One region of the Streptomyces sp. NPDC017225 genome, then DNA from elsewhere that is predicted to be linked to it. Evidence: riboswitches for the same ligand, from Rfam matches in the RefSeq annotation. Region 1 holds a riboswitch; each other region holds the start of a gene.

Region 1 (10,170 bases):
ACGCGCATGTCGCGCCCGCGCCAGGGCACCGAGGAGACGGTCGCGAACATCGACTCCGCGGCCGTACGCGCCTTCTACGAGAAGCACGTCCGGCCCGCGACGGCCACCGCCGTGGTCGTCGGCGACCTCACCGGCGTCGACCTCGACGCGCTGCTCGGCGACACGCTGGGCGCGTGGACCGGTTCCGCCGCCGAGCCGCGTCCCGTGCCCCCGGTGACCGCCGACGACAGCGGACGGGTCGTCATCGTGGACCGTCCCGGCGCCGTCCAGACGCAGCTGCTGATCGGCCGTACCGGCTCCGACCGGCACGACCGCGTGTGGGCCGCGCAGGTGCTCGGCACCTACTGCCTCGGCGGCACCCTCACCTCGCGTCTGGACCGCGTCCTGCGCGAGGAGAAGGGCTACACCTACGGCGTACGGGCGTTCGGGCAGGTCCTGCGTTCCGCGCCCGACGGCACGGGCGCCGCCATGCTCGCCATCAGCGGCTCGGTGGACACCTCCAACACCGGTCCCGCCCTGGACGACCTGTGGACGGTGCTGCGCAAGCTCGCCGCGGAGGGACTCACCGACGCCGAACGCGACGTGGCCGTGCAGAACCTGGTGGGTGTGGCGCCGCTGAAGTACGAGACGGCGGCGGCCGTGGCGAGCACGCTGGCCGACCAGGTCGAGCAGCACCTGCCCGACGACTACCAGGCCACGCTCTACCGCCAACTCGCCGCCACGGGCACCGTGGAGGCCACGGCGGCGGTCGTGAACGCCTTCCCGGTGGACCGCCTGGTGACGGTCCTCGTCGGCGACGCGGCGCAGATCAAGGAGTCCGTCGAGGCCCTCGGCATCGGTGAAGTCACCGTCGTGTCGGCCGAGTAGCGGCACCGCGCGCGGCGGCCCTGGTGACCGGAGTGTCACCAGGGCCGAAGTTTGTCCGAATTGAGGGACTGACTGCCCGTCTGCCCTGTGGCGTGCGCTACAAAAAGCCGGTTGCGTTTGAGGATTGAAGACAGCCGCGTTTAGCGTCGTCCGGGCTGTTCGTCAGGCAGTGCGCCGCACCCGCGGCACCGGACAGTCATCGCCGAGTCCCCCTACGGCGCGAGCCAGGGGAGCCGGGGACCCATCGCAGTCCCTGGGGTGAATCGGACGCCCGCGCGCGCAGCGAGGGGGCCCGTAGGAGACCTTCCACCTCCGAACCCGTCAGCTAACCCGGTAGGCGAGAGGGAAGGAAAGGACCAGCCTCCACATGGCGTTCACGCGCGCCACCGGGAAGCACCGGCGTCCCAGCCGGGTGCACCGCACCACCGCCCGCGCGGCGGGGGTCGCGGCCCTCGCCACCACCGGCGTCGTCGGCACCCTCGCGGCTCCGGCGCTCGCCGCCGAGTCCGAGGCGGAGCAGAGCGGACTCACCCCGGTCATCACCATCGGCGACTCCATAGCCGACGAGATCGACGCCCAGGCCACCGCGCAGAAGCAGGCCGCCCTGCACGCGGCCGCCCGTGAGGCGGCCCAGGAGGCCGCGCGCGAGCGGGCCGCCGAGGCGGCCGAGGAGGCGCGCGAGGCCAAGGAGCGCGCCGCGCGCCAGGCGGAGCGCGAGCGGCTCAACACCTTCGTGTCGCCGATCACCGCCTCCTACGTCTCCACCGCCTACCAGGCCGGCAGCTCCCTGTGGTCCTCCGGCAGCCACACCGGCATCGACTTCCACGCCGCCGGCGGCACGTCCGTGCACGCGGTCGGCGTCGGCACCGTCGTGGAGGCCGGCTGGGGCGGCGCGTACGGCAACCAGGTCGTCATCAAGATGCACGACGGCACGTACACGCAGTACGGCCACCTGTCGTCCATCGGCGTCTCGGTGGGCCAGTCGGTCGACCCCGGCCAGCAGATCGGCCTCTCCGGCGCCACCGGCAACGTCACCGGGGCGCACCTGCACTTCGAGGCCCGCACGAGCCCCGAGTACGGCTCGGACCTGGACCCCGTCGCCTATCTCCGCTCGCACGGCGTGAACCTCTGACGGGCCTCCGGCGGGTCTCCGACGGACCTGTGACGCGTCTCTGACGACGGACGGCACGACATCCGAAAGCCCCGGCTCCCCGAGCCGGGGCTTTCGCGTTTCCCTTTGCCGGCGGCCGCGTCGCTGTCCAAAAATTACCCATGGAATCCGCCCCGCCGTCGGAATACCCGCTCGACTGGCCTAGAGTCACTGAAAACGCGTCAATCGTCGACGTTTCACGGGGATTAAGGCGGAGGTCGGGTATGCGAATTCCGGCGCACTCGGTGTGCACGGCGATCCGGGACGACATCGTCGCCGGCGTCCACGGACGCGGCAGCCGGCTCACCGAGGAACTCCTCGCCCGACGCCACGGAGTCTCCCGCGTCCCGGTCCGCGAGGCCCTGCGCACGCTGGAGGCCGAGGGTTTCGTGGTGACCCGGCGGCACGCGGGCGCGTGCGTCGCGGAACCCACCGAGCAGGAGGCCGCCGACCTGCTGGAGACCCGCACGCTCCTCGAACCCCTCGGCGCCTCCCGGGCGGCCCGGCGCCGCACCGACGCACACCTCAAAGTGCTGCGCGGGCTGGTCAGGCTCGGGCAGGAGCGCGCCAGGCACGGCAACAGCGAGGACCTGCGCTCCCTGGGCGGCTGGTTCCACGACACCCTCGCCCAGGCCGCCGGCAGCCCCTCACTGACGGCGCTCCTGACCCAGTTGCGCCACAAGATCGCCTGGATGTACGTCGTGGACGCGCCGGCCGGGCCGGTGGAGTACTGGGCGGAGCACGGCGCGGTCGTCGACGCGGTGGCCCGGGGCGACGGCGAGCGCGCGCGGGCGCTCATGGCGCTGCACACGGAGCGGTCGGTGCCGGGGCACCGGCTGCGTTTCGCCTCCGGCGGCGAACGGACGGCGCGTGTGAGGAATTCGCAACGTCCCGTAAACATGCCGAGCCTGCGGCATTAACACGGGCGCCGTATATAAAGAGAAGGCGATTCGGGGGGCTGTTCTCTGCTGCCCGAAAAGACGGAAGCGAAAAGCGTAAAGGGGGGGAGGTGGAAATGGGGAAACAAAAAGCCCGCCCGGCGGTCCCGGGCGGGCCTTTCGGTGCTGCTGTCCGTCAGACGGTCTCGGGAAGCTCCTCGAGCCCCTCGGAGACCAGCTTCGCCAGCCGCTCCAGGGCGGCGTCCGCGCCCTCGGCGTCGGAGGCGAGGACGATCTCCTCGCCGCCCTGGGCGCCGAGGCCGAGGACGGCCAGCATGGAGGCCGCGTTGACGGGGGAACCGTCGGCCTTGGCGATCGTCACCGGGACGCCTGTGGCCGTGGCGGCTCGGACGAAGATGGAGGCGGGGCGGGCGTGGAGACCCTCGGCCCAGCCGACGTTGACGCGGCGCTCAGCCATGTGATGCTGCCCTTCAGGTGATCAGGGGTTCAGGTTGTCTAGACCAGTCTTGTCTAGACCAGTTTCCCACATCGTGAAGCATGCCCGGACGGCTGAGCGCCGCCCCGTGTGGTGGTCGGACCGCGGCCTCGGCCCGACCTTCCGTCCCCACAGACTGCCTCGCGCCGTTGTCGTACGCGAGCCGTACTCTGGGGCCCATGCAGACCTCGTCGGACCGGCACGAGTACCCCGCCCACTGGGAGGCCGACGTGGTGCTGCGCGACGGCGGCACCGCGCGCGTCCGCCCCATCACCGTTGATGACGCCGAGCGCCTGGTCAGCTTCTACGAGCAGGTCTCCGACGAGTCGAAGTACTACCGCTTCTTCGCGCCGTACCCTCGCCTGTCCGCCAAGGACGTCCACCGCTTCACGCACCACGACTTTGTGGACCGGGTGGGACTCGCGGCCACCATAGGCGGCGAGTTCATCGCCACCGTACGCTACGACCGGATCGGCGCCGGTGGAACGCCCGCGTCGGCACCGGCCGACGAGGCCGAGGTCGCCTTCCTCGTCCAGGACGCCCACCAGGGGCGCGGCGTCGCCTCCGCGCTGCTGGAACACATCGCCGCCGTCGCCCGCGAGCGCGGCATCCGCCGCTTCGCCGCCGAGGTGCTGCCCGCCAACACCAAGATGATCAAGGTGTTCATGGACGCCGGGTACACGCAGAAGCGGAGCTTCGAGGACGGCGTGGTCCGCCTGGAGTTCGGCCTCGAACCCACCGACCGTTCGCTCGCCGTGCAGTACGCGCGCGAGCACCGCGCGGAGGCGCGTTCCGTTCAGCGGTTGCTGCAGCCGGGCTCGGTGGCGGTCATCGGCACCGGACGCACGCCAGGAGGCGTCGGTCGCAGCATCCTCGGCAACATCCGGGACGCGGGCTACGCGGGCCCGCTGTACGCCGTGAACAAGGCCTTCCCCGAGCACGGGACGGAACTCGACGGGGTGCCCGCGTGCCGCTCGGTGCGCGACATCGACGGCCCCGTCGACCTCGCCGTCGTCACCGTGCCCGCCGAGCACGTCCCCGAGGTCGTCACCGAATGCGGGGAGCACGGCGTGCAGGGCCTGGTGGTGGTCTCCGCCGGTTACGCCGACAGCGGCCCCGAGGGACGCGAACGCCAGCGCGCACTCGTGCGGCACGCGCGTACGTACGGCATGCGGATCATCGGACCCAACGCCTTCGGGATCGTCAACACCTCGCCGGGGGTGCGGCTCAACGCCTCCCTCGCCCCCGAGATGCCGCGTCCCGGCCGGATCGGCCTGTTCGCCCAGTCCGGCGCCATCGGTATCGCTCTCCTGTCCCGGCTGCACCGGCGCGGCGGGGGAGTCACCGGCGTCACCGGTGTGTCGACCTTCGTCTCCTCCGGCAACCGGGCCGACGTCTCCGGCAACGACGTCCTCCAGTACTGGTACGACGACCCGGAGACGGACGTCGCGCTGATGTACCTGGAGTCCATCGGCAACCCGCGCAAGTTCACCCGCCTGGCCAGGCGGACGGCGGCCGTGAAGCCTCTGGTCGTGGTGCAGGGCGCCCGGCACGGCGGCGTGGCACCCCAGGGGCACGCCGTACGGGCGACGCGGCTGCCGCACGCGACGGTCTCCGCGCTGTTGAGGCAGGCCGGCGTGATCCGGGTCGACACGATCACGGACCTGGTCGACGCGGGGCTGCTGCTCGCACGCCAGCCGCTGCCCGCCGGTCCGAGGGTGGCGATCCTGGGGAACTCGGAATCACTGGGCCTGCTGACGTACGACGCCTGCCTCTCCGAGGGACTGCGGCCCCACCCGCCCCTGGACCTGACCACGGCTGCCTCGGCGGACGACTTCCACAGGGCTCTGTCCCGGGCCCTGGCCGACGACACGTGCGACGCGGTGGTGGTGACCGCCATCCCGACGGTGGGGGAGGGGTCGGCGGGAGACGCGGCGCTGGCCGAGGCCCTGCGCTCGGCGGCGGCCGCGGTGCCCTCCAAGCCGGTCCTCGTGGTCCACGTGGAGCTGGGCGGCCTGGCGCAAGCCCTGTCCGCGGCGGCGAGCACGGCACCTCAGGCGGTACCGTCCGCGGAGCTCCATCCGGGCCGGTCCGCGGAGCCCCATCCGGGCCGGTCCGGGGAGGCCCATCCGGGCCGGTCCGGGGAGGCCCGGCCCGGCCGGCCCGCCGAACCCCTGACGGCCCCGCCCCCCGCGGCCGGTGCCGCCCAGCCGGCCGCTCCCGCGCAGCGGCCTCCGACCACCGCACCCGTCGCACCCGTCGCACCCGCCGAACCCGCCGAACCCGCCGGGGCTCCCGAGGACGCCCGACTCATCCCCGCCTACCCCGCCGCCGAACGCGCCGTCCGCGCCCTAGCCCAGGCCGTCGCCTACGCCCAGTGGCGACGCGACGCCGCCGACCCCGGCAAGGTGCCGGAGTACGAGGACATCGACGAGAAGGGCGCCGCCGAGCTGATAGCCGGACACCTCGCGCGCGGACAAGGGCTCACCCTCGGCACCCAGGAGACCTGCGACCTGCTCGGCAGGTACGGCATCCACGTCCACCGCGCCCTGCCCGCCCCGGCCCCCGACGACGCCGTCGCCGCCGCGCGGACCATCGGCTACCCCGTCGCCCTCAAGGCCACCGCCCCGCACCTGCGCCACCGCGCCGACCTGGGCGGCGTACGCCTGGACCTCGCGGACGAGGAGCAGCTGCGGCGGGCGTACGCCGAGCTGACCGAGCTGTTCGGGAAGCCCGAGGAACTGCGCCCGGTGGTGCAGGGCATGGCCCCGCGCGGCGTCGACACGGTCGTACGCGCGGTCATCGATCCGGCGGCCGGTGCGGTGCTCTCCTTCGGGCTGGCCGGGGCGGCCACGCAACTGCTCGGCGACATGGCACACCGGCTGATCCCGGTCACCGACCGCGACGCCACCTCCCTCATCCGCTCCATCCGCACCGCGCCCCTCCTCTTCGGCTGGCGCGGCTCGGCCCCGGTCGACAGCTCAGCCCTGGAGGAGTCGCTGCTGCGGGTCTCCCGGCTGGTGGACGATCATCCCGAGGTGGTCGCGGTCACCCTCGAACCGGTCGTCGTCGCACCGCGAGGCCTGAGCGTCCTCGGCGCCACCGTCCGTCTCGCGCCCCCTCCCGCCCGGGACGACCTCGGCCCCCGGACCCTGCCGGCGTACTGACCGCCACCACCCGGGGCGGGTACCGCACGAGCGTGTCTCGCAGTCGGTGCGCCCCCGTAGGATGGAGGGCATGGCCAAGACCAGTACGACGACCCAGGGGCTGCGAGCGGCGATCGAGCGCAGCGGCTACTACCCGGCCCTCGTGGCCGAGGCGGTGGAGGCCGCCGTGGGCGGCGAGCCCGTCCGGTCGTACGTGGTCCATCAGGAGACGACGTTCGACCAGAACGAGGTGCGGCGGCACGTGACCGTGCTGGTGCTCACCGGCAACCGCTTCATCGTCAGCCACACCGACGAGCAGACCGCCGACGACACCTCCCCGACGCCGTACGCGACGACGTCCACGGAGTCCGTCAAGCTCGGCCGGATCTCGTCCATCGTCGTCAGCCGCGTGGTCGCCAACCCGGAGCAGTACAAGCCGGGCACGCTGCCCCGCGAGATCGTGCTGACCATCGGCTGGGGCGCCGTCTCCCGGCTCGACCTGGAGCCGGCCGCCTGCGGCGACCCCAACTGCGAGGCCGACCACGGCTACACGGGCAGCTCGACGGCCGACGACCTCAGCCTGCGCGTCAGCGAGGCCGGCGACGGCCCGGAGACGGTGCGCCAGGCGCTCGCCTTCGCGCAGGCCCTCTCCGAGGCGACCGCGGACTCCGCGCGCTGATGGTGCAGCACACCGCCTGGGACACCGACCCGGAACCGCTCCCCGTCGACTCCGCCCCCGTACCCGAGTACGGCACCGGCTCACTCGCCGACCTGCTGCCCACCCTGGCCGCCGGCCTCGGCGTCCCCGGCATGACGGCCGGGATCACGGAGCTGACCCCCGCCGACCGGAACTGCGTGTTCCTGATCGACGGCCTCGGCTGGGAGCAACTGCGCGCGCACCCCGAGGACGCCCCCTTCCTGAGCTCGCTGCTGGGCACCTCACGAGGCGGCACCGGCCGCCCGATCACCGCCGGCTACCCGGCGACCACCGCGACCTCCCTCGCCTCCGTCGGCACCGGCCTGCCGCCGGGCGCCCACGGCCTGCCCGGCTACACCGTGCGCGACCCCGCCACCGGTGCGCTGATGAACCAGCTGCGCTGGCAGCCGTGGACCGCACCGGGCCGCTGGCAGCCGTACCCCACCGTCTTCCAGCTCGCCCACGAGGCGGGCGTGCGCGCCGCGCAGGTCACCTCCCCGACCTTCGCGAACACGCCGCTGACCAAGGTCGCGCTCAGCGGCGGCGCCTTCCACGGACGGCTGTCCGGCGAGGACCGCATGGACTGCGCCGCCGAGCAGCTGGCCGGCGCCGACCGCGCGCTCGTCTACACGTACTACGCCGAGGTCGACGGCGCCGGCCACCGCTTCGGCGTCGACTCCGACACCTGGCGCGGCCAGCTCGGGCATGTCGACCGCCTGGTCCAGCGCCTCGCCGAGCAGCTGCCGCCGCGCAGCGCCCTGTACGTCACCGCCGACCACGGCATGATCGACGTGCCCTTCGACGAGGACCACCGCATCGACTTCGACGAGGACTGGGAGCTGAAGGCGGGCGTCGCCCTCCTCGGCGGCGAGGGCCGCGCCCGGCACGTGTACGCCGTCCCCGGCGCGCACAACGACGTACTGACCTGCTGGCGCGAGGTGCTCGGCGAGCGGTTCTGGGTGGCCTCGCGGGACGAGGCGATCGCGGCGGGCTGGTTCGGCCCCCGTATAGACGACCGGGTGTACGGCCGCATCGGCGACGTGATCGCCGCCGCGCGGGACGACGTCCTGCTCATCGCCTCCGAGCGTGAGCCGAAGGAGTCGTCGATGGTCGGCAACCACGGCTCGATGACCCCTGCCGAGCAGCTCGTCCCCCTGCTCGAAGTACGCTCCTGACCCTCCCCCCACCGATCCTGTTGCCGAAAGGTGCTCAACCCCTCATGCCCGAGCTGGTGTTCTTCTCCGGAACGATGGACTGCGGGAAGTCGACACTGGCTCTCCAGATCGAGCACAACCGCTCGGCACGCGGTCTGGCCGGCATCATCTTCACCCGCGACGACCGCGCGGGCGAGGGCAAGCTCTCCTCACGCCTCGGCCTGGTCACCGACGCCGTGGAGGTCGAGGACGGCCAGGACCTGTACGCCTACCTCGTCGACCACCTCTCGCAGGGCGGCCGCGCGGACTACGTGATCGCGGACGAGGCGCAGTTCCTGGTCCCCGACCAGATCGACCAGCTCGCGCGCGTGGTCGACGATCTCCACATCGACGTGTACGCCTTCGGCATCACGACCGACTTCCGTTCCAAGCTGTTCCCCGGCTCCCAGCGGCTGGTCGAACTCGCCGACCGCGTCGAGGTGCTCCAGGTCGAGGCCCTGTGCTGGTGCGGCGCCCGCGCCACGCACAACGCCCGCACGGTGGGCGGCGTCATGGTCGTCGAGGGCGCCCAGGTGGTCGTCGGGGACGTGACCTGGTCGGTGGACGAGATCGGCTACGAGGTGCTGTGCCGGCGCCATCACCGAAGGCGGATGACGAGCGCTTCGGCGAAGGCGGCGGCGTTGTCGCCGGATGTGCTGCCGGTGACGTCGGACTGACCGGGAACCGGGCTCGCTGACGGGAGCCCGTTCCCGGGCACGGGCCCCGCATCGAGCGGGGCACCGAGTGAGCGGCCTCGGGACGGCGGGAGGACCGCGGCCACCGTGCCGTCACCCGGGCCGCGCGTCAGCCTCGGCGCTCCAGCAGCGACAAGCGCGCCCCCTCCGGATCCGCCGCCCTCGCCATCCGGCCGTGCACGGTGTCCCGGACCGGCTCGAGGACATGCCCGCCCAGGTCTTCCAGCCGCTCCAGGGACTCCTCCGCGTCGGCCACCTCGAAGTACGTCATCCAGTGCGGCCCCCGGTCGCGGGGCAGGGCGCCTCCGACACCGTGGATGCCGGCGACGGGGCGGCCGTCGACGCGCAGGGTCACGTAGTCGAAGTCGGCGGAGACCTCCGGCACCAACTCGAAGCCGAACACGGTCTCGTAGAACTTGGCGACGCTCGCCGACTCGTACGTCAGCAGCTCGTTCCACGCCGGTGTGCCGGGCATGCCGGTGACGGCGGTGCCGAGGTGGGCCGCCGCCTGCCAGATGCCGAAGACGGCGCCCGACGGGTCGGAGCCGATGGCCAGGCGGCCGGCCTCGCCCGCGTCGAGCGGACCCACGCCGATCGTCCCCCCGCACAGGCGTACCGTCTCGGCCGTCCGGTCGACGTCGTCGGAGGCGAAGTAGGGCGTCCAGGCGAGGGGCAGATGGCGGTCCGGGGGCAGTTGGCCGATCCCCGCCACCTCGCGTCCGTCGAGCAGGGCCCGCGCGTAGGGGCCCAACTGCCGCGGCCCGGGCTGGAACTCCCAGCCGAACAGCGCTCCGTAGAACTCCTGGGTCGCGGCCGGCCCGTGGACCATCAGACTCACCCAGCAGGGTGTGCCGGGCGTGTGCCGGGCGTTCGTCTCGCCGTCCCGGCCGGCCGACCCCCGTACGTCGGTCATCGTCACTCTCTTCTCGGCCCTGCGCGGGCCGTGCGTCCGCTTCCGTTCTGACGGCTCCGCTCTCACGGATTCCGCGCTGACGGACCTTCGCGCCGATGGCGGCACCGGACTTGGTGCCGCGTGCTTCGGGCGCGC
Region 2 (10,170 bases), on a different contig from region 1:
GAGCGGGCGAAGGCGCCGAACCGCCATCTGGAGAGGTAGCGGGAGGGGCGGGGAGATACGGATGTGCATTCCACCTCCGGTGTGGGGTACAGTAAAGACACAACGGCGCGGGGTGGAGCAGCTCGGTAGCTCGCTGGGCTCATAACCCAGAGGTCGCAGGTTCAAATCCTGTCCCCGCTACTCAAGGCCGAAGGCCGGAATCCTTAAGGGTTCCGGCCTTCGGTGTGTTTGGGGTCGCGTTGGCGTCCTGCCCGCTGTCACCCTCACCCGTCCGGCCCTCACCGCTCGCCCCTCGCCCCCGCTCCCGGGAATCTGGAGGGCGGGACCGGCAAGCGGCGCGTACGTGCGGGGTGGCGGGAGACGAGTGGTGGTGCGGCCAGGTGACGTGGACGACGGCGAGGGAGCGTACGCCAGGGCCGGCGGCCGGCTCCCCGGCGACCCCGTGCCCGACCCGGGCCTCGGCGACCGTCCGCAGCCAGGGCCGCCGGCCGCCGGTCCATCGATCGCGGGCCCGGTGCGGCGGTGGCGCTCCTCGCACGGGCGGACCTTCGTGCGCATACTCCCCGTGCTGCTGATCGTCGTCGCCGTCCTGTACGACCTCTTCACCCCGAGGTACTTCACCGCCGGTCCCCTCTACACGGCCGCACCCCTGGTCGCCGCCCCGGTCTACTCACGGCGCGGCACGGTGCTCACCGGTGTCGCCGTGGTCGCCGCCGTCGTCGGACTGCAAGTGAGCATGGGCGTCATCCACTTCGTCGACTCCCTCACCGAGCTGATCACCATCGCGACGGTCGCCGTGCTCGCCGTCCTCGTCAACGCCTTCGTCCGCCGCACCGGCGAGCGGCTCGTCTCCGTCCGCGAGATCGCCGAGGCCGCCCAGCGGGCCGTGCTGCCCGAACCGGCCGAGCGGATCGGCGGGTTCGAGATCGCCGCCTGCTACGAGGCCGCGCAGGCCGACGCCTTCATCGGCGGCGACCTGTACGCGGTGCAGGACGGCGCGCGTGGCATCCGGCTCATCGTGGGGGACGTGCGCGGCAAGGGCATGGGTGCGGTGGCCGCCGTCGCCGTCGTGATCGGCGCCTTCCGGGAGGCCGCCGAGCAGGAGGCGACCCTGGAGGCCGTGGCGCAGCGACTGGAGCGGGCGCTGGCCCGCGAGGGCACCCGGCGGGACGGACTGGACGCGTTCGAGGGGTTCACCACCGCCGTACTGGCCGAACTCCCGCACGGCGACGGCGTCGTCCGCATCGTCAACCGCGGTCATCCGCCGCCCCTGCTGCTGTACGCCGACGGCACCCTGCGCCCGCTGGCCGCCCAGGAGGCGGCGCTGCCGCTCGGCATGGGCGAACTGGGCGTGTGGCCCGACCGCGCGGAGGAGGCGCCGTTCCCCGGCGGAGCCACGCTGTTGCTGTACACCGACGGGGTGTCGGAAGCCCGCGACGGCCGGGGCGAGTTCTACGATCCGCACGCCCGGCTGGCCGGCCGCGTCTTCCGTCATCCGGAGGAGCTCCTCGGCACCCTCGCCGACGACGTGCGCCGGCATTCCGGGGGCGGCATGGCGGACGACATGGCGCTGCTCGCCGTACGGCGACCTTGATCGACATCACCTGCCGTGACGGACCGACCCCCCTCCGCATAACAGCTGACACAACGTCAGAAAATCGTGGCGTGAAAGGGAATACCGAAGCCGGGTCAACTCGCCCGGGTTTAACCGGTCGTGAGGCGTACGTCCCGGCCGGATTCGTTAATGATCAAGAGGAACCGCTTGGATTCCGAGCCTCGCGTCTATTAACGTTCGATAACGCAGCGCGGTCGTCCCAGCCGTCACAGAAGGCGGCTCCGTGCGCACGCGCCGAATCCCGCAAGGGAACCGGGGAACCACCACATTGGGGTGAATCGGGCGTATGACGCCGTGGAGACACGGCGATATACGCGCGTAGGAGACCTTCCTCCTCCGAACCCGTCAGCTAACCCGGTAGGCGAAAAGGAAGGAAAGGAGTACGCCCACGTGGCGTCCAACAGGCCTGCCCCCGAGGCCCCGTTCGTGCCGAACCAGCACGACACCGACACCTTCGGCTACGACGGCTACCGTGCCGAAGAGGGCCCCTGGGAGGAATGGAATCCCACCGCGGAGTCCATCCGTCCCGTGCGGGGCAAGCACCGCGTCGCCAAGCAGCGCGGCGGACTCGCCCGCAGCTCCACCGTCCTCGGCGTCGGTGTCATAGCCGCCGTCGGCGCGGGCGGCATGGCCAGCGCGCAGACCGGCAAGCCGCCGGTGTCGATCTCCATGCCGGACCTGCCGAACGTCGGCTCGCTCATCTCCGACGAGGAGGAGCCGGAGCCCGAGGGCTCCGCCACCCCGCTCAGCGGCATCGGCACGGTCGCCGCCGACACCTCCACGCAGAGCGCCGCCGACGCCGGTGAGACGCTGCGGGCCCGGATCATGGCGCAGGCCGAGCAGCAGCAGGCCCAGGTCGAGGCCAAGGCCGCCGCCGAAGCCGCCGCCGCCGCCGAGAAGAAGGCCGCGGAAGCCGCCGCCAAGGCGGAGAAGGAGGCCGAGGCCAAGGCCGCCGCCGCCAAGAAGAAGGCGGAGGAAGAGGCCGCGAAGAAGGCCGAGGCCGAGCGGCTCGCGAAGCTGGCCAGGCAGTTCACGCTGCCGACCTCCTCGTACACGATCTCCTCCAGCTTCGGCCAGGCCGGCGCCTACTGGTCCTCCGGCTACCACACGGGCCTCGACTTCGCCGCCCCCACGGGCACCCTGCTCAAGGCGGTCCACAGCGGCACCATCACGTCGGCCGGCTACGAAGGGTCGTACGGCTACAAGACCGTGCTCACCCTCGACGACGGCACCGAGATCTGGTACGCCCACCAGTCCTCCATCAACGTCAGCGTCGGCCAGAAGGTCACCACCGGTGACGTCATCGGCCGCGTCGGCGCCACCGGCAACGTCACCGGCGCCCACCTCCACATGGAGGTCCACACCAGCGACGGCGGCGGCATCGACCCGATGGCGTGGCTGCAGAGCAAGGGCCTCACCCCCTGAGTCCCGCCTCGCGCGCCGCCCGCCCCCGCCTCCCCCTCTGATCACAGCCCGCCGCCTCTGATCCCCGGCGGTCCTGACGGCGACCCCCCGACGTCAGGGCTGCCGGTTTGCGCGTTCTTTGCGCCGTTCCCGGAATCACCGGGTCCGCCGCGCACGTTGACGCAGGACATGACTTCTCTGCGCAACCTCGGCTCCTCCGACCTGAAGGTCTTCCCCCTCGCCCTCGGCGGCAACGTCTTCGGCTGGACCGCCGACCAGGACGCCTCCTTCGCCGTCCTGGACGCCTACACGGCGGCCGGCGGCAACTTCCTCGACACCGCCGACTCCTACTCCGCGTGGGTCGACGGCAACAGCGGCGGCGAGTCCGAGACCGTCATCGGCGAGTGGCTCGCCTCCCGCGGCAACCGCGGCGACGTCGTCCTCGCCACCAAGGTCAGCCAGCACCCCGAGTACCCGGGCCTGAGCGCCGCGAACATCAAGGCCGCCGCCGACGCCTCGCTGCGCCGCCTGGGCACCGACCACATCGACCTCTACTACACCCACTTCGACAAGCCCGAGGTGCCGGTGGAGGAGATCATCGGCGCGCTCGACGAACTGGTGCAGGCGGGCAAGGTCCGGCACATCGCCGCCTCCAACATCTCCGCCGAGCGGCTCGAGGCCTCCCTCGCCTTCTCCGACCGCGAGGGCCTCGCCCGGTACGTGGCCCTCCAGCCCCACTACAACCTGGTCTCGCGCGACACCTACGAGGGCGAACCGCGCGACCTCGCGGAGCGGGCGGGCCTGGCCGCCGTGCCGTACTACTCCCTCGCGTCCGGCTTCCTCACCGGCAAGTACCGCAGCGGTACGACGGTCGACAGCCCGCGGGCCGGCGGTGCCGCGAAGCACCTGGAGACCGAGCGCGGCCGGCGGGTCCTCGCGGCCCTGGACGAGATCGCCGAGGCGCACGACGCCCCCGTGGCCACCGTCGCCCTGGCCTGGCTGGCCGCGCAGCCCACGGTGACCGCGCCGATCGCGTCCGCGCGCACGGTGGAGCAGCTGCCGGCGCTGCTGGGGGTGGCGGAGCTGAACCTGACGGAGGACGAGGTCGGAAGGCTGACACAGGCGTCGGCCTGAGCCCGGTCGCGACCGTCACGGCCGCCGGTGGGGGACGTACGCGCTGTACGGCCGGTACGGATGGCCCCAGGGCGGTACGGGCACCGGTGCGGGCGGCGCGGTGGCCCGGGACGCGTAGTCCAGGGCCGGGCGCGTCACGTCGCGCCGGTGCCACAGGGCGTCCAGCAGTTCCCGCTCCCGTACGGCGAAGTCGGCGCCCGCCTCGCCCCGGCGTCCGCGCTGCCGCAGGAACGCCAGTGAGGTCGCGTACGCCTCGTACTGCGCCACCGCCCGCGCCGCATCCTTCCCGGCGTGCCGGTGCGCGTGCTGCCGGGCGATGCGGCGGGCGCGCATCGAGCCGAGCGCGTGCGGCTCGGCCGGCGCCAGCCAGCCGGCCATGACGTACACGGGCAGTTCGGCCCGTACGGTGCCCAGTTCGCGCTGCCGGGACCAGATCGCCAGCCAGGTCAGCAGGCCGAAGGAGGGCACCATGAACGTCGCGTACACGGTGAGGAAGCCGTACTCGCCGAACGAGGCCGAAGCGTTCCACAGCGCGTGCGTGCCCATCGCGAGGAGCAGGCCGCACAGGGGGAGCAGGGCGCGGCGCAGGCGGTGACGGCCCGCGGAGAGCGCGGCGATGCCGAAGCCGATGCCGGTGAGCACGGTGAAGAGCGGGTGGGCGAACGGCGACATGACGATACGGACGAAGAAGGTCGCCGCGGTGACGGACGCGAGTCCGCTGTCGCCGGTGAGCTGGTCGGTGCCGAAGGCGTTGCCCAGGTAGAGGATGTTCTCGGTGAAGGCGAAACCGGTGGCGGTGACACCGGCGACGACCACGCCGTCGACGATGCCGGTGAAGTGGCGCCTGCGGAAGAGGAAGACCAGCAGGACGGCGGCGGCCTTGGCCGACTCCTCGACGACCGGGGCTATGACCGTGGCGCCCAGGGTGTCGGCGGCGGCCGGGTCGGCGGTCGTCGTCGCTATCCATCTCGTCGCGAAGCTGTTCGCGACGATCGCCATCAGCGCCGCCGCGCAGGCGCCCCAGGCGAAGCAGAACAGCAGGTTCCGCCAGGGCCCCGGCTCGACCCGGTCCAGCCAGCGGAACGCGGCCATGAGCAGCGGCACGGGCAGCACCGCGAGCCCGAGCCCCACCAGGAAGCCCCGCGTACCGGTCTGTTCGCGCACCAGGGCCAGGATCACCAGACCGGCCAGCGCGAGCAGCGCGACCAGTGCGCCGTGACGGACCCAGCGGCGCTGCCACCAGTGCGGACACGTATGCGGACGCGTCGTGTACGGAGGACTGATGGCCACGGCATGGACCCTAACCGGTGGGGGGCTGCTCCTTGTGCTGTACGCGGCGGAAGAGCAGGTCGTTCACCACATGACCCTTGTCCAGTCCCTGGCCCTCGAAACGGGTCAGCGGCCGGTGGGCGGGACGCGGCGCGAAACCGCCGTCCGCCACGGTGTTATCGAAGTCGGGGTGCGCGGTGAGGACCTCGAGCATCTGCTCCGCGTACGGCTCCCAGTCGGTGGCACAGTGCACGACCGCCCCCGGCGCGAGCCGGGTCGCGGCCAGGTCCAGGAACTCGGGCTGGATCAGACGGCGTTTGTGATGCCGCTTCTTGGGCCAGGGGTCGGGGAAGTAGACGCGCAGTCCGGCGAGGGAGTCGGGAGTGAGCATCTCGCGGAGAAGGATGATCGCGTCGCCGTTGGCCACCCGGATGTTGGGCAGGCCGTCCTGTTCCGCGAGTCCGAGCAGGTTGCCCTGGCCGGGGGTGTGGACGTCCACGGCGAGGATGTTGGTGTCCCGGTCGGCGGCGGCCATCCGGGCGGTGGCCTCGCCCATGCCGAAACCGATCTCCAGGACGACGGGACGGGCGTTGCCGAACAGCTCGCCGAGGTCGATGACCCGCTGCCCGTCGATGTCCAGACCCCACACGGACCACAGCCGCTGCAGCGCGTCCGCCTGCCCGGCGGTCACCCTGCTGCGCCGGGGCTGGAAACTCCGGATCCGCCGCTCGAAGTGCGACCCGGCGGGATCGGCCTTCGGCCCGTCGGGGAACCGGGGCTCACCCTTGGCACGGGTATGCCGAACGGGGTCACCGGTGTGCGGCGCGGCGGGCTGGGCGGCTTCGGGAGCACGATGGAAGTCAGACACAATGCCTCAATTTTACGGCCCCCCGCCCGCCCTCCGGAGCTGCGGACCCTCCCCAGCTGCGGCCCCCCCCAGCTGCGGCCCCCCAGCTGCGGGCAGTCGTGCCGCTGGGCGGCACGGGTGGGCGCAGCGGCACCCGGCCAGCACCGGCCCGCGCAGCCCACCCCCGGGCCCGCGTCCAGCCCCGGGCCCGCCCTCACCCCCGGCAACCGGTCAGGCGGCGGCAGTCCCCAGCATCCCCAACGCCCTCCGCCCCACCTCCCGCCCGATCGGCAGCGCCGCCGTCGCCGCGGGCGAAGGCGCGTTCAGGACATGTACCGCGCACGCCCCCTCACGGATCAGGAAGTCGTCCACCAGCGTCCCGTCCGCCAGCACCGCCTGCGCCCGCACCCCCGCCGGCGCCGCCACCAGGTCCCCCTCCGTCACCCCGGGCAGCAGTCGGCGTACGGCGGCGGTGAAGGCCCCCTTGGACAGCGACCGTCGCAGCTCGCCCGCCCCGTACCTCCAGTGCCGCCGGGCTATCCGCCACGAGCCCGGCCAGGTCAGCGTCCCGCCCAGCTCACGGGGGTGCACCACGCCCCAGCCGTACCCCTCCCGGGCCAGCGCCGGCACCGCGTTGGGGCCGACGTGCACGCCCCCGTCGATCCCCCGGGTCAGATGCACGCCGAGGAAGGGGAACGCCGGGTCCGGCACCGGATACACCAGTCCCCGCACCAGCTCCGGCCGCGCCAGCTCGTAGTACTCGCCCCGGAAGGGGACGATCCGCATCCCGGGGTCGTCCCCCGTCATGCGGGCGATTCCGTCGCAGTGCAGCCCGGCGCAGTTGACCATGACCCGGGCGCGGATCACGTTCCCGGAGCGGGTGCGGACGGCGACTCCGTGGTCCGGGCGCCGGTCGATGTGCCGTACCTCGGCGCCGTAGCGGATCTCCGCGCCCGATGCCCGGGCCAGTTGCCGGGCCACCGCGACGTAGTCGCAGACGCCGGTGGTGCCGACGTGTATGGCGGCGAGGCCGCGCACCTCGGGCTCGTACTCCGGGATCTGGGCGGCGCCCAGCTCGCGCACCGGGATGCCGTTCTCCCGGCCGCGCTGCACGAGGGCGTGCAGCCGGGGCAGCTCGGCGCGGTCGGTGGCGACGATCAGCTTGCCGGTGACGGCGTGGGCGATGCCGTACTCGGCGCAGAACTTGACCATCTCCGCCGCGCCCCGCACCGCGTAGCGGGCCTTCAGCGAGCCCGGGCGGTAGTAGACGCCGCTGTGGATGACGCCGCTGTTGCGGCCCGTCTGGTGCCGGGCCGGTCCCGGCTCCTTCTCCAGCACCGTCACCCGGGTGCCCGGCGCGGCGCGCGTGATCGCGTACGCCGTCGACAGGCCGACGATTCCGCCACCGATCACCAGCACGTCGCAGTCGTACGCGACGCTGTGCGCGCCGCCGCCGTGCGCGCTGCCGTGCGCGGTCCCGGTCCGCACTCGTTCCATCTCCGGCCCACCTCCCGGCTTCGATAGTGCACTGCGCCACTGACAATGCCTTCAAACCCGGGAGGCGGTGACGGATCAGGCCGTGGTCATCAGCAGCGGCCGGGCGCGCTCGCGCAGCTCCACCACGCGGGGCTCGTCGCCGTAGGGCTCCAGGCGGTGGAGGAGGTCCTTGACGTACTCGGTGGTGCGGGCCGAGGAGATGCGGCCGGCCACCTCGACCGCCCGCACGCCCTGCTCGCAGGCCGCGTCCAGATTGCCCGACTCCAGCTCGGCCACCGCAGAGACGACGAGCCTGAGGCCGTGCGAGCGTACGAACTCCTCCGTCGGCTTCGACAGTGCCTGCTCGGTGAAGCGGCGGACCTGGCGTGGTGCCTTCAGGTCGCGGTAGCACTCGGCCGCGTCGGCTGCGAACCGGTCGTAGGAGTAGAAACCCAGCCACGTCGGGTCGCTGTCGCCGGGGCGGGCGCGCTCCAGCCAGCTCTCGGCGGCCTTCAGGGCAGCACCGGCCGCCGGCGCGTCACTCGCGCGCGCGTGGGCGCGGGCCTCGACCAGGCGGAAGAAGCTCATGGTGCGGGCCGTGGCCAGGCCGCGGTTGCGTTCGAGCGCGGCCTGCGCGAGGTCCACGCCCTCGTCGCCGAAGCCGCGGTAGGTCGCCTGGAGGGACATGGAGGCGAGTACGTAGCCGCCCAGGGGCACGTCGGCCGCCGCGCGGGCCAGGCGCAGGGCCTGGATGTAGTACCGCTGGGCCGCCTCCTGCTGGCCGGTGTCGAAGGCCATCCAGCCGGCCAGGCGGGTCAGCTCGGCCGAGGCGCCGAACAGGGCGCGGCCGACCTCGTCGGAGTACGAACCGAGGAGCAGCGGGGCCGCCTCGACGCGTAAGCACTCGGGGACCATCGAGGAACGCCAGTCGCCGCCTCCGTACTTGGAGTCCCAGCGCCGGGCGTCCTCGGCGGCCTCCCGCAGCTTCTGCACATCACTGTGGCCGACTTTGAGCGGTGCGCCGGAGCCCTCGGCCGGGCTCGCGTCACGTGCCACCGAGCTGTCGGCCGGGGTTATCAGCCATCGTGAGGCCGGCGTTGCATATGCGCTCACCGCGAACGATCCGGCCAGCGACTGCCAGATGCCGCCGGCGCCGGACCGGCGGCCGGCGAGGTCGAGCCGGTACAACTCGGTGGCGGATCTGACCGCCTGGCCGACGTCCCGGGGGAAGGCGAGGCCCACTTCGGGGGCGGGATCCGCGTCCGCCAGGCCGATCTCGTGGAGCGGCACCGGACGGCCGAGCTTCTGGCCGATGGCGGCGGCGATGAGGTGCGGCGCCGCACCCTGCGGCACCATGCCCTTCGACACCCAGCGCGCCACCGACGTCTTGTCGTAGCGCAGGGTCAACCCGCGCTGGGCGCCAAGGTCGTTGACGCGCCGGGCGAGTCCTGCGTTGCTGATTCCCGCGAGGGCGAGAACGGCGCCGAGCTTTTCGTTCGGCCCGCGTTGCTCCCTGGACATGCGCCACCCCTCGACACAGACGGCTGCCGCGCTGGCATAACCATGCGGCATTCGTAAACACAGCGTAGTTCGCCGGATCCCATGCGTTAAGAGGCATTGTTCCGGATGGCGGGATTGTGGTCCGTACTGAAGTGCGGAGCCTGCACGGTCTGTTGCCACGTGCTCCCGTTGTGTGGCCGTGCGCCCGCCCGTGCGCTCTTCTCCGGCCATCGGGGGAGCGGTTCCATGGATGCTGCGTGGGTCGGCCCGCTGTACTGGATCCAGTGGGCTGGGGGACACCGCCGCCTACATCCCCGCGGGTGGCGGACCGGTCCGGGGGGCGTGCCTCGCCTCCCGGACTGCGCGCCGCCGGCCGGTGCGCAAAGCCTGTACGGAGCGTGTTCGAACGTGTCTGCGTGACGCCGATTTGGCTGAAAATCGACCCGGACGTTTCCGGGGCGCTGCGGCCCTCACCATGGAAGTTGAGGGCGCGTTGGGTAGCCAAAGAGCGCGTTGCGGGGGCGCATTCGCGTCGTCTTCGCGTGGTGTTCGCGCCCTCCGAGGGGGTGCGGAGAGGTAGTTGACGTTCTCGCGTGGGTTTCCGCGGGGGCGCATTCCCGGGAGCACATGCGGCTCCGCCGACGCTCTGCGGCGCGCCCTTCATGGCAGCATGGGACCAGTTGGTGCGGTGCACTGGTTGTCCCCAGCCTGTGGAGGCGTCGATGCGGTGGTTGGTGGGGTGGAGCAGCACCGCCGTGGGAGGCGCGGGAATCGCCGGAGCGGGCGGCTCCGCGGGGGCCACCGGCTACGACGGCGAGACCGTGCAGCCCGTGGGCTCCCAGCTGTTGTGGGGCGACCCCGACCCCCTGTGGGCGGTCGGCGACTGGCGCCCCGACGAGGTGCGCGTCGTCACGGCCGACCCGCA
Region 3 (10,170 bases), on a different contig from region 1:
GAGTATTCGTGCCACGCCGACGACTCCGGGAGACCTCATGACCCGCCGTTTCCTCTTCCTGCTGGGCAGCAGCCGTCCCGACGGCAACACCGAGCTGCTCGCCCGCCGCGCCGCCGAGCAACTGCCCTCGCACGTCGAGCAGCGGTGGATCGACCTCGCCGAGCATCCGCTGCCCGAGTTCGGGGACCTGCGGCACGACAGCGACCACACACGCCCCACGGAGGGCAACGCGGGCCTCCTGCTCGACGCCACCCTCGACGCCACGGACCTCGTGATCGCCTCGCCGCTGTACTGGTACTCGCTGTCCGCGCCGGTCAAGCGCTACCTCGACCACTGGTCCGGCTGGCTGCGCACCCCCGGCCTCGACTTCAAGGCGACCCTGGCCGGCCGCACCCTGTGGGGCGTCACCGCGCTCGCGCACCGGGAGCGGGAGGTCGCCGACCCGCTGATCGGCAGCCTGAACAACTCGGCGGCCTACATGGGGATGCGCTTCGGCGGGGTGCTGCTCGGCAACGGCAGCAGGCCCGGGGACGTCCTGAAGGACACCGAGGCGCTGGCTCGCGCCAAGACCTTCTTCGCACAGGAGGCGCCGCTCGCCCGCTTCCCGTACGAGCAGGCGGACCCCGCGCCTACGAGGTGATGTCCTTGGCCGTGAACCGCGCCCAGGCCGCCGAGCCGAACACCGCGGCGTACAGGACCTGGAGGCCTAGGTTCTTCGTCAGGTCGTCCCAGTAGACCGGTTCGCGCATCAGGTCGGCGAAGGACAGCCAGTAGTGCGAGAAGAAGTACGGCTGGAGCGCGTCGAGCTGCGGGATCTGGTCGAGGATCTGGACGGTGATCAGCAGCCCGACCGTGGTCGCCATCGCGGCGATGCCGCTGCCCGCCAGAGTGGAGACGAACAGGCCGAGAGCCGCGACGCCGACGAGTGAGGCGGCCACGGCCAGGGCGATCAGCAGGGCGCGCCCCAGCCCCTCGGCGAAGGAGATCCGGGTGCCGGAGATGGTGGTCAGGTCACCGACCGGGAACAACAGCGCTCCGACCGCGAGCGCCGAGACCGCGACCACCAGGGTGGCGGCGAGGCAGAAGGCGATCACGGTGGCGTACTTGGCGAGCAGCAGCCGGGTGCGGCCGGCCGGGGCGACCAGGAGATAGCGGAGCGTGCCCGCGCTCGCCTCGCCCGCGATGGCGTCGCCCGCGACGACGCCGACGGCCATCGGCAGGAAGAACGGGAGGGTCGCGGCGAGTGCGGTGAAGACCAGGAACAGGCCGTTGTTACTGATCTGCGAGATGAACGCCGGCCCCGCGCCGCCTCCTCCGCCACCGCCACCGCCACCGAACGACGCACCGTCGCTCGTCTCGATCTTCACGGCGATTCCCACCAGGACCGGTACGGCGGCCAGCACGCCCAGCAGGGCGAGGGTGCGCCAGCGCCGGAAGGTGATCAGCAGTTCGCTGTGGAACAGTCCGAGGGACCACAGCGGGCTCGAGGCGCGCACCGCTTCCGCTACCTCGGCCGACGACTCCTCAGCGCGCGACGCACCCGTCCCCGGCACACTCACCCCCGACGCCCCCGACGCCCCCGACGTACTCGACGTACTCGACGTACTCGACGCATCAGCCCGCGACATCGAAGCCCTCCCCGGTCAGCGCCACGAACGCGTCCTCCAGGGAGGCCCGGTCCACCGCGAAGCCTCGGACGCGGACGCCGGCCGCCACCAGAGCGGCGTTCAGGTCGGCGAGGTCGCGGTCGGGTGGCTCCGCCGTCACCCGGTCCTCGGTGACGACCACGTCCCCGGCCCCCTGCTCCTTCAGCACCCGCGCGGCCTCCCCCGTGTCCGGTGTGGTCACCACGAGCCGGCCGCGTGCCCCGGCCGCCAGGTCGGCGACCGCGCCCTGGGTGATCAGCCGCCCTCGGGCCATCACGGCGGCGTGCGTGCAGACCTGCTCGATCTCGTCCAGCAGGTGGGAGGAGAGGAAGACGGTGGTGCCGTCGGAGGCCAGTTCGCGCACGAGCGCACGGATCTCGCGCATGCCCTGGGGGTCGAGCCCGTTGGTCGGTTCGTCCAGGACCAGCAGGCCGCGCGGCTGGAGCAGCGCCGCGGCCAGCCCGAGGCGCTGCTTCATGCCGAGCGAGTACGCCTTCGCCTTCTTGCCGGCGGCGGCCGCGAGGCCCACCCGGTCCAGTGCCGCCGCGACGCGCTCGCGCCGGGTGCGTGGGTCGGCGGTCGGGTCCGCGGCGTCGTAGCGCAGCAGGTTGTCCCGCCCGGAGAGGAAGCCGTACAGGGCCGGGCCCTCGATGAGGGCGCCGACCCGGGGCAGTACGGTGCGGGCCGCGCGCGGCATGGGCCTGCCCAGGACCCGGGCGGTGCCCGAGGTGGGTTCGATCAGGCCCATCAGCATGCGGATGGTGGTGGTCTTGCCGGAGCCGTTGGGGCCGAGGAAGCCGAAGACGCTGCCCGCCGGGACGGTCAGGTCCAGACCGTCGACGGCGAGCTGTCCGCCGCGGTAGCGCTTGGTGAGCGCGCGGGTGGCGATGACGGCGTCGACCGAGCCGCTCTCCCGGCCCGGGACCAGCCGGCCCAGGCTCTCCCGGTCCGGGCTCTCCCGGTCCCGACCCTCCCGGCCCGCGCCTCCCGTTTCCGTGGCGGACGGCTCGGCCATCGGCTCCCTCTCCTCATCGTCGTACGGGACGAGAACCCGCCTACTGGGCCGCGTCGGCCGCCTTCACCAGCGCGTCCTTGGTGACCGCACCGGCGTAGACCTTGCCGTCGTCCGTGATCAGGGCGTTGACCAGGCGGGTCTTGAACACGGTGCCGGAGCCGAAGTCGCCCTCGACCTGGTCGCCGAAGGAGCCGAGGAAGCCGCCGAGGTCCCCGCCCGCGGAGGCCGTGGGCAGGCCGCCCTGACCGCCGGTGTCGAAGGTGGCGATCGAGTTCCAGCCCTCGCCGATGACCTCCAGGCCGTCCGTCCCGCTCGGGCCGTCCTTCTCCCTCAGGCCGTCCAGCTCCTTGGCGAGATCGCCCTCGGCCTTCCGCCCGTGCTCCGGCTCCTTGGCCACCTCGTCGCCCTCGGTGACCTTCGCACCCTTCGGCGGGGTGAAGTCGAACGTCGACGCGTCCGGCTTCGCGAAGCTGACCTTGGTGAAGCCCGCGTCCACGACGGCGGCGCCGCCGCTCTGCGGGGTCAGCGTGAACTTCAGCGGCATGCCGGTCTTGGCGTCCACCGCGACGGTGACGGCGCCGACGGTCGAACCGGACTGCTTGGGCTTGATCACCAGTCGGTAGGCGTCCCGGCCGGCCACCTGCGCGGTGCCGTCGACGGTCACGGACGTGGTGTCGTCGACCGCCTTCAGGGCCTGGTCGGCGAAGTCCTTCGGGGTGGCCGGCACCTCCGTCTCCGGCTGCTCGGCGCTGCCGGGCACGGTGGAGTGGTAGACCTCGTTGGACTCGCTGTCGTAGCCCCAGACGTCCTTGCCGTCGTGGATCAGGCTGTATTCGGCGGCGTTCTCCAGCAACGACAGCTTCTGCCGGTCGGGGCCGTCGGCGGCGACCCGGAGCGTGTGGGTGCCGGAGACCAGTTCGGTGAGCTTGGCCGACGGATCGGCGGCGGAACCGTCCTCGTCCCCGCCCGAACCCGGACCGCCGGACATGCCCGACATCAGGCCGCTCTCCAGGCCGCCGAGGTTCGGCAGGCCCAGATCCGTGGTGATCTTGACCGTGCCGGACAGCTGCTGCACGTCCGACTTGGCGATCTTCTCGATGAGTTGTTCCGCCGTGACCTTCGGAAGGTCGGGGTCCCCGGAGTCGGCGAGCGCCGGGACGAGGCCGATCGTCGCGGCCGCCACCCCCATCACCGCGACCGGGACGACGTACCGCGCGGCCCTGCGCCGTCCTGCCGGCCGGTCCTCGTCCGTCCCCGCGGTCGTGTTGTCGTCGGAATCGATCGGTGCCATGTGTGCCCTACCTCCGTCGTCGGCGGCGGCTGTCTCGCGACCTCGCACTCGTTCACCCGTGAGCCGCCATTCTCACCCGAATCGGTGAGGATTGGTGTTTTCCGTGGTGTCCATCTGACCAAATCCGCCAAGTGGAATCGTCAGACCGCGGGCTCAACTCCGCCTACTCCTACGGGATGACACGGCGGGGGCGCGACTCCCCCGGCCCGTAGGGGGCGAGGTACGCGTCCGGGCCGCTCAGCCGGCCCTGTGCACCACGGCGTCGCACAGCTCCACCAGCGCGGCCTTCGCCTCACACTCCCTGAGCGGAGCAAGCGCCGCCCGGGCCTCCTTGGCGTACCGGACGGTGTCCCGCCGCGCCTGCTCCAGCGCGGGGTGGTCGCGCAGCAGCCGCAGCGCCTCCGCGTGCCGCGCGTCGTCGCTCAGGTCGGTGTCCAGCAGCTCGCACAGGGCGATGTCCTCGGCGAGTCCGAGCCGGGCCGCCCGCTCGCGCAGCCGCAGCACCGGGAGGGTCGGGATGCCCTCGCGCAGGTCGGTCCCGGGGGTCTTCCCCGACTCGTGGGAGTCGGAGGCGATGTCCAGGACGTCGTCCGCGAGCTGGAAGGCGACGCCGAGCCGCTCGCCGTACTGGGTCAGCACGTCCACGACCGTCTCGTCGGCGCCGGACATCATCGCGCCGAACCGGCAGGCGACCGCCACCAGCGATCCCGTCTTGCCGCCCAGCACGTCCAGGTAGTGGTCGACCGGGTCCCGCCCGTCCTGCGGTCCCGCCGTCTCCAGGATCTGACCGGTGACCAGCCGCTCGAACGCCAGGGCCTGCACGCGGACCGCCTCGGGCCCGAGGTCGGCGAGGATCTGGGAGGCGCGGGCGAACAGGAAGTCGCCGGTGAGGACCGCGACCGAGTTGCCCCAGCGGGTGTTGGCGCTGGCCACGCCACGCCGCACGGCGGCCTCGTCCATCACGTCGTCGTGGTAGAGGGTGGCGAGGTGGGTCAGCTCCACGACTACGGCCGAGGGCACGATCCCGGGGGCGTAGGGGTCGCCGAACTGGGCCGAGAGCATCACCAGGAGTGGCCGGAACCGTTTGCCACCGGCCCGCACCAGATGCTGGGCGGCCTCCGTGATGAACGGGACCTCGCTTTTGGTTGCCTCAAGCAACCCTTCCTCGACAGCGACCAATCCGGTCTGGACATCGGCTTCCAGAGCCTGGTCCCGCACGCTCAGCCCGAACGGCCCGACGACGGTCACGAGGGGTCTCCTGTCTGCTGGTGTCTACTGGCGATTACCTGGTTTGTCGATAGGTCGCTGCCACCACTCAAGTCAGCGTATCCGGTCACCTTTCGATCACCGTTAGCGCCCACCGCTACAGGCCGGTCTGTATCGGATCATGCACGGTATGTTTTTGATCAGGTGATATGAGCAGATTTTGATCGACATCGCCAGAGCCAGAACCCGCCACCGAAGATCACACCATCCCTCCCAACGGGCCGCACTCCGAATACGTCACCCACTCGCCCCACTCCACCCCCACCCCGAACAGATGCCCGCACAGCGCGCGGAAACACCGGCCGGGGGGGGCGGACGCCAGGTGGGCCGCAGAGCCGGACGCGGGGCCGGAGGCGGGACGGGCGCGGGACGGACACAGGGCAGGGTGCGGGAGGGGCGCGACACCGAAAACCGGGACGGACGCAGGCCGGAACACGGCCCGGACGCGGGCACGGCCCCGGACGCGGGCATGGTCCCCCAGCCCCGGACGCGGCCCGGACACGGGCCACGCACACCGGCAGCCCGCCCGACCATCGGCCGACACCCGACGCCATCCCCACCCACGGTCGATTGACTCCCAGTTGGCCCCAATGCCCGATTTGCCGCTCTTGCCGAAGCCCGTGAGTTGGCTCACTCCATCCCGCCCGCAGGCAACCCCGCCGCCGACCGCGCCCTCCCTTTGCGCCGCAAGCCAGTTGAGGCTTGGCGACCGCAAAGGATCAAGCGTCACAAACACCCCAGACCAAGGTCAACAGGCGCGTTGGGTGATTCCTGCACTTGTTTCGGACATGTGCTCTCGCATACGTTCCCGGCCTGTCGGGCGGACGCCGAATCCTGCCACCGCCCGGACACACAGTCATCCGCCAACAAACTCGCAGGCAGGAGCGGGGGACCCAGGTAAGTCGCCGCACCCGGTCACCACCGGAGCGGCTCGGGGTGAAGCCGTGCCCGTCAGGGCCCGGCCGGGCACCTCCCCGCCCGAACCCGACAGCTCACCTCGCAGGCGTAAGGAGAGGGACTCAAGCATGTCTGCCAACGGTCAGAACCGTCACGCCCGCACCACCCGCCTCGCCCGCAAGCTCGCCGTCGCCGGCACCGGCGCCGCCGTGCTCGCCCTGCCGCTCATCGGCGCGACCAGCGCCTCCGCCGCCGCCCCGGCCGCCGCCCCGGCCACCGCTCCGGCCGCCGCGACCGCCGCCCCCGCGGCGACGACGTACCCGGACAACCTCGACGGCTGGATCCGTGAGTCGCTCGACATCATGGCGCAGCACGGCATCCCCGGGACGTACGAGGGCATCCACCGCAACATCATGCGGGAGTCGTCCGGCAACCCGCTCGCCATCAACAACTGGGACATCAACGCCATCAACGGCACCCCGTCCAAGGGTCTGCTCCAGGTGATCGCCCCGACCTTCCAGGCGTACCACGTGCCCGGCACCTCCTGGGACCCGTACGACCCGGTCGCCAACATCACCGCCGCCTGCAACTACGCGGCCGACCGGTACGGCTCGATGGACAACGTCTTCAGCGCGTACTGAGCTGCACGGCCGGCAGGCACCGGCTCGTACGCACCGACTGGTCCGTGCCGGATGAGCCTCACCGGCCGGCCCGGGCCGGCTGAGCCGTACTAAGAGGTTCCGAAGATCCGCTCGAGGACGACGGCCACGCCGTCGTCCTCGTTCGTCGTGGTGACCTCGTCGGCCACCGCCTTGAGTTCGGGATGGGCGCCGGCCATGGCGACGCCGTGCGCCGCCCAGTCGAACATGGGAATGTCGTTGGGCATGTCCCCGAAGGCGATCGTCCGCCGTCGGCTCAGTCCCAGGCGCTCGGCGGCCAGCGCCAGTCCGGTCGCCTTGGTGATGCCGCACGGCTGGAGCTCCACCGTCCCCGGCCCGGACATCGTGACCGTCGCGAGGGAACCGACCACCGCGCGCGCCGTCGACGCCAACTCGTCGTCGGACAGTTCGGGGTGGCGCAGCAGCACCTTGCTGATCGGTGTGCTCCACAGCTCGTCACGCCGCTCGACCCGTACCGCGGGCAGCGTCGGGTGGGGCATCAGGTACCCCGGCTCGATGAGCGTGAGGCCGTCGACACCGTCCTGGTCGACCGCGGCGTACACCTGCCCCACCTCGGCCTCGATCTTGCCGAGCGCGGTCTCGGCCAGTTCCCGGTCCAGGGTGACCGACCACAGCATCCGGTGCGTACCGGCGTCGTAGACCTGCGCTCCCTGGCCGCACACCGCGAGTCCCGTGCAGCCCAGGCGGTCGAGCAGGGGCCGTACCCGGGGCGCCGGCCGCCCCGTCACCACGAGGTGCCGCGCACCGGCCTCACCCACCCGCGCCAGCGCGGCCAGCGACCGGTCGGAGACGGTGTCGTCGCCACGGAGCAACGTGCCGTCGAGGTCGGTGGCGACGAGTGAGTACGCGGTGCGGTCCATGATCAGAGAATACGGACACCGCACCTGTCCGACTCACCCCCGACCGCTTCCGAACGAGGACGCGCGAGGACGGCACAAGTGCGTACGAGTACGGCCCGACTACGCACGAGCGTGTCCGAAACCTGGCACATCATCGGCTAAAGCCGGTTAAAGGCCTGTGCACCGGTTGGCAACAACATGGTCCGCTACCTACCGGCCGGGCGGCCCCGGAGGTACCTTCCTGTTGTTCACGGGGGACTTGATCGGGGGGTCGGGTTGAACAGCGGACGTGTGCGTGTGCTCAGGCCGGAGGAGCTGGGCGAGGGGGAACGGGAGCACTGGCGCGAGCTGCGCGCCAAATCGACGGCACCACGCAATCCGTTCATGGAACCGGAGTTCACCGACGTCGTGGGCCGGGTACGGCCGCGGGCACGGGTCGCGGTGGTGTACGACGGCGGGGAGGCGGCCGGGTTCCTGCCGCACGAGCACGGTCCGCTGGGCCAGGGCCGGGCGATCGGGCTCGGGGTGTCGGACTGCCAGGGCGCGGTGCTGCGCCAGGACCTCGCCCCGGACACCCGCCGGCTGCTGCGGGCCTGCTCCCTGTCGAGCTTCGCCTTCGACAACCTGGAGGCGGAGCAGACACTGTTCGTACCGCACGCCGCCGAGGAGCACACCACCTACGTCATCGACGTGGAGAAGGGGTACGAGGCGTACGAGAACGAGCTGCGCGACCGGTCGCCGAAGTTCCTGAAGACCACCCTCGCCAAGGAGCGCAGGCTCGGCCGCCAGGTCGGTGACGTGCGCTTCGTGTTCGACGAGCGTGATCCGGCCGCGCTGCGCACGCTCATGGAGTGGAAGTCGGCGCAGTACCGCAGGACGGGGCGCCGCGACCGGTTCGCGCAGGAGTGGATCAGCCGGCTCGTGGCACGGCTGGCCGAGACCCGGGCGCCCGAGTGCACCGGCACCCTCTCCGTGCTCTACGCGGACGGCCGGCCGGTCGCCGCCCACTTCGGACTGCGCTCCGCGACGGTCCTGGCCTGCTGGTTCCCGGCGTACGACCCGGAGTTCGCCAAGTACTCGCCGGGGCTGGTGCTGCATCTGCGGATGGCCGAGGCCGCCGCCGCCGTCGGCATCGGGATGCTCGACATGGGGCGGGGCCCGGCGGAGTACAAGGACGCGCTGAAGACGGGCGAACTGCCCGTGTACGAGGGGGCGGCGACGCGTGTGGGCGCGGGCGCCGCGCTGCACTGGCTCGGCCGCGAACCGGCCCGCCGCGCACACGGTTTCGTGCGCGACCGGCCCCGGCTGGCGTCGCTGGCGGTACGGACGTTGAGGGGCGCGGCCCGGCTTCGCCGGTGATGACCGAGGGCAACCACGAGGGGGTGGGCGTATGGCCGGCGTGTGGCGTGCGCGGCAGGAGACACGGCGGGAGATAGAGGGGTTCCTGAGCATCGGCCCGGTGCAGGTCGCCGAGCTGGACCTCGCCGCCGAGGGGGCGCAGGAGACCGAGGGGCCGGAGCAGGCCGAGGGGGCACGGGAGGCCCGGCGGGCACGGAAGGCCGAGCTGACACGGAAGGCCGGAGATGCTCGCGAGGCCGGAGACGCTCGCGAGGCCGGAGACGCCCAGGAGGCCGGAGATACGCAGGACGCCGGAGGTCCGGGAAGGGCGCGGGGTGCGGAGCTGAGACCGGGGCCGGGCAGCGCGCCGGTGACGTCCGGGACGGTGTTCGTCCTGGTCAGGCGAGCGGGGCTGCCCATCGGCACCGTGCTCGGGCAGGTGCCCGAAGGCGCGGATCCCACCGAGGTGCTGGCCGGGCTCGCCCGGAAGCTGCCGGGTGGGGAGCCGCGCGAGCCCTTGCCCCGGCCGCCGTCCGCCAGTGTCGTGGTCGCCACCCGGGAACGGGCGGACCAGCTCGCCCGCGCGCTGGACTCGCTGCTCGCGCAGGACCACCCGGACTTCGAGATCGTCGTCGTCGACAACGCGCCCGTCACCGGCGAGACCCGGGAGCTGGTCGAGCGGAAGTACGGCGAGCGGGTGCGGTACGTGTGCGAACCGGTCCCCGGACTCGCGATCGCGCACAACCGGGGGCTCGCGGCCGTACGGGGCGAGGTGATCGCCTTCACCGACGACGACGTGGTCGCCGACCCGCGCTGGCTCACCGAGCTGACCGCGCCCTTCGCCGCCGATCCGCGCCTGGGCTGCGCCACGGGACTGATCCTGCCCGCGCGGCTGCGCACCCCGGCCCAGGTATTGCTGGAGAGCCACGGCGGCTTCGCGAAGGGCTTCACCCCGCGGACGTACGACCCGGCGGAACCGCCCGCCGACGAGCCGCTGTTCCCGTTCACCGCGGGCCGGTTCGGCTCGGGCGCCAACATGGCCTTCCGTACGTCGGTGCTGCGGGCGGCCGGCGGCTTCGACCCGGCGACGGGTGCGGGTACGCCCGCGCGGGGCGGCGACGACCTCTACGGGTTCGTCCGCGTCCTCGCCCAGGGACAGCGGCTGCGCTACACCCCGCACGCGCTGGTCTGGCACCAC

What was found. Region 1 has a riboswitch for cyclic di-AMP ahead of ACH4NX_RS20705 (M23 family metallopeptidase). Riboswitches for the same ligand answer to the same signal wherever they lie in the genome.
Region 2: another riboswitch for cyclic di-AMP. It lies ahead of ACH4NX_RS35200 (M23 family metallopeptidase); the one in region 1 lies ahead of ACH4NX_RS20705 (M23 family metallopeptidase).
Region 3: another riboswitch for cyclic di-AMP. It lies ahead of ACH4NX_RS14210 (transglycosylase SLT domain-containing protein); the one in region 1 lies ahead of ACH4NX_RS20705 (M23 family metallopeptidase).

Annotation. Positions count from the first base shown of each region.
Region 1 covers NZ_JBIRNE010000009.1:92,621-102,790, reverse strand. Annotated here, with positions in the region: gene ACH4NX_RS20710 (M16 family metallopeptidase) at 1-867, shown strand, start outside; cyclic di-AMP (ydaO/yuaA leader) riboswitch at 1,058-1,222, shown strand; gene ACH4NX_RS20705 (M23 family metallopeptidase) at 1,235-1,999, shown strand; gene ACH4NX_RS20700 (GntR family transcriptional regulator) at 2,242-2,937, shown strand; gene ACH4NX_RS20695 (HPr family phosphocarrier protein) at 3,092-3,373, opposite strand; gene ACH4NX_RS20690 (GNAT family N-acetyltransferase) at 3,571-6,558, shown strand; gene ACH4NX_RS20685 (DUF5998 family protein) at 6,620-7,216, shown strand; gene ACH4NX_RS20680 (alkaline phosphatase family protein) at 7,216-8,409, shown strand; gene ACH4NX_RS20675 (thymidine kinase) at 8,454-9,104, shown strand; gene ACH4NX_RS20670 (VOC family protein) at 9,232-10,035, opposite strand.
Region 2 covers NZ_JBIRNE010000028.1:58,511-68,680, forward strand. Annotated here, with positions in the region: gene ACH4NX_RS35185 (dihydrofolate reductase family protein) at 1-39, shown strand, start outside; tRNA gene ACH4NX_RS35190 (tRNA-Met) at 107-180, shown strand; gene ACH4NX_RS35195 (PP2C family protein-serine/threonine phosphatase) at 371-1,594, shown strand; cyclic di-AMP (ydaO/yuaA leader) riboswitch at 1,838-1,994, shown strand; gene ACH4NX_RS35200 (M23 family metallopeptidase) at 2,006-3,040, shown strand; gene ACH4NX_RS35205 (aldo/keto reductase) at 3,209-4,153, shown strand; gene ACH4NX_RS35210 (PrsW family intramembrane metalloprotease) at 4,169-5,443, opposite strand; gene trmB (tRNA (guanosine(46)-N7)-methyltransferase TrmB) at 5,454-6,290, opposite strand; gene lhgO (L-2-hydroxyglutarate oxidase) at 6,501-7,766, opposite strand; gene ACH4NX_RS35225 (MFS transporter) at 7,842-9,266, opposite strand; gene ACH4NX_RS35230 (asparagine synthase-related protein) at 9,968-10,170, shown strand, end outside.
Region 3 covers NZ_JBIRNE010000005.1:167,970-178,139, reverse strand. Annotated here, with positions in the region: gene ACH4NX_RS14235 (NAD(P)H-dependent oxidoreductase) at 38-640, shown strand; gene ACH4NX_RS14230 (ABC transporter permease) at 630-1,628, opposite strand; gene ACH4NX_RS14225 (ABC transporter ATP-binding protein) at 1,615-2,661, opposite strand; gene ACH4NX_RS14220 (outer membrane lipoprotein carrier protein LolA) at 2,702-3,952, opposite strand; gene ACH4NX_RS14215 (polyprenyl synthetase family protein) at 4,190-5,200, opposite strand; cyclic di-AMP (ydaO/yuaA leader) riboswitch at 6,070-6,238, shown strand; gene ACH4NX_RS14210 (transglycosylase SLT domain-containing protein) at 6,244-6,756, shown strand; gene ACH4NX_RS14205 (HAD family hydrolase) at 6,846-7,655, opposite strand; gene ACH4NX_RS14200 (GNAT family N-acetyltransferase) at 7,932-8,993, shown strand; gene ACH4NX_RS14195 (glycosyltransferase) at 9,025-10,170, shown strand, end outside.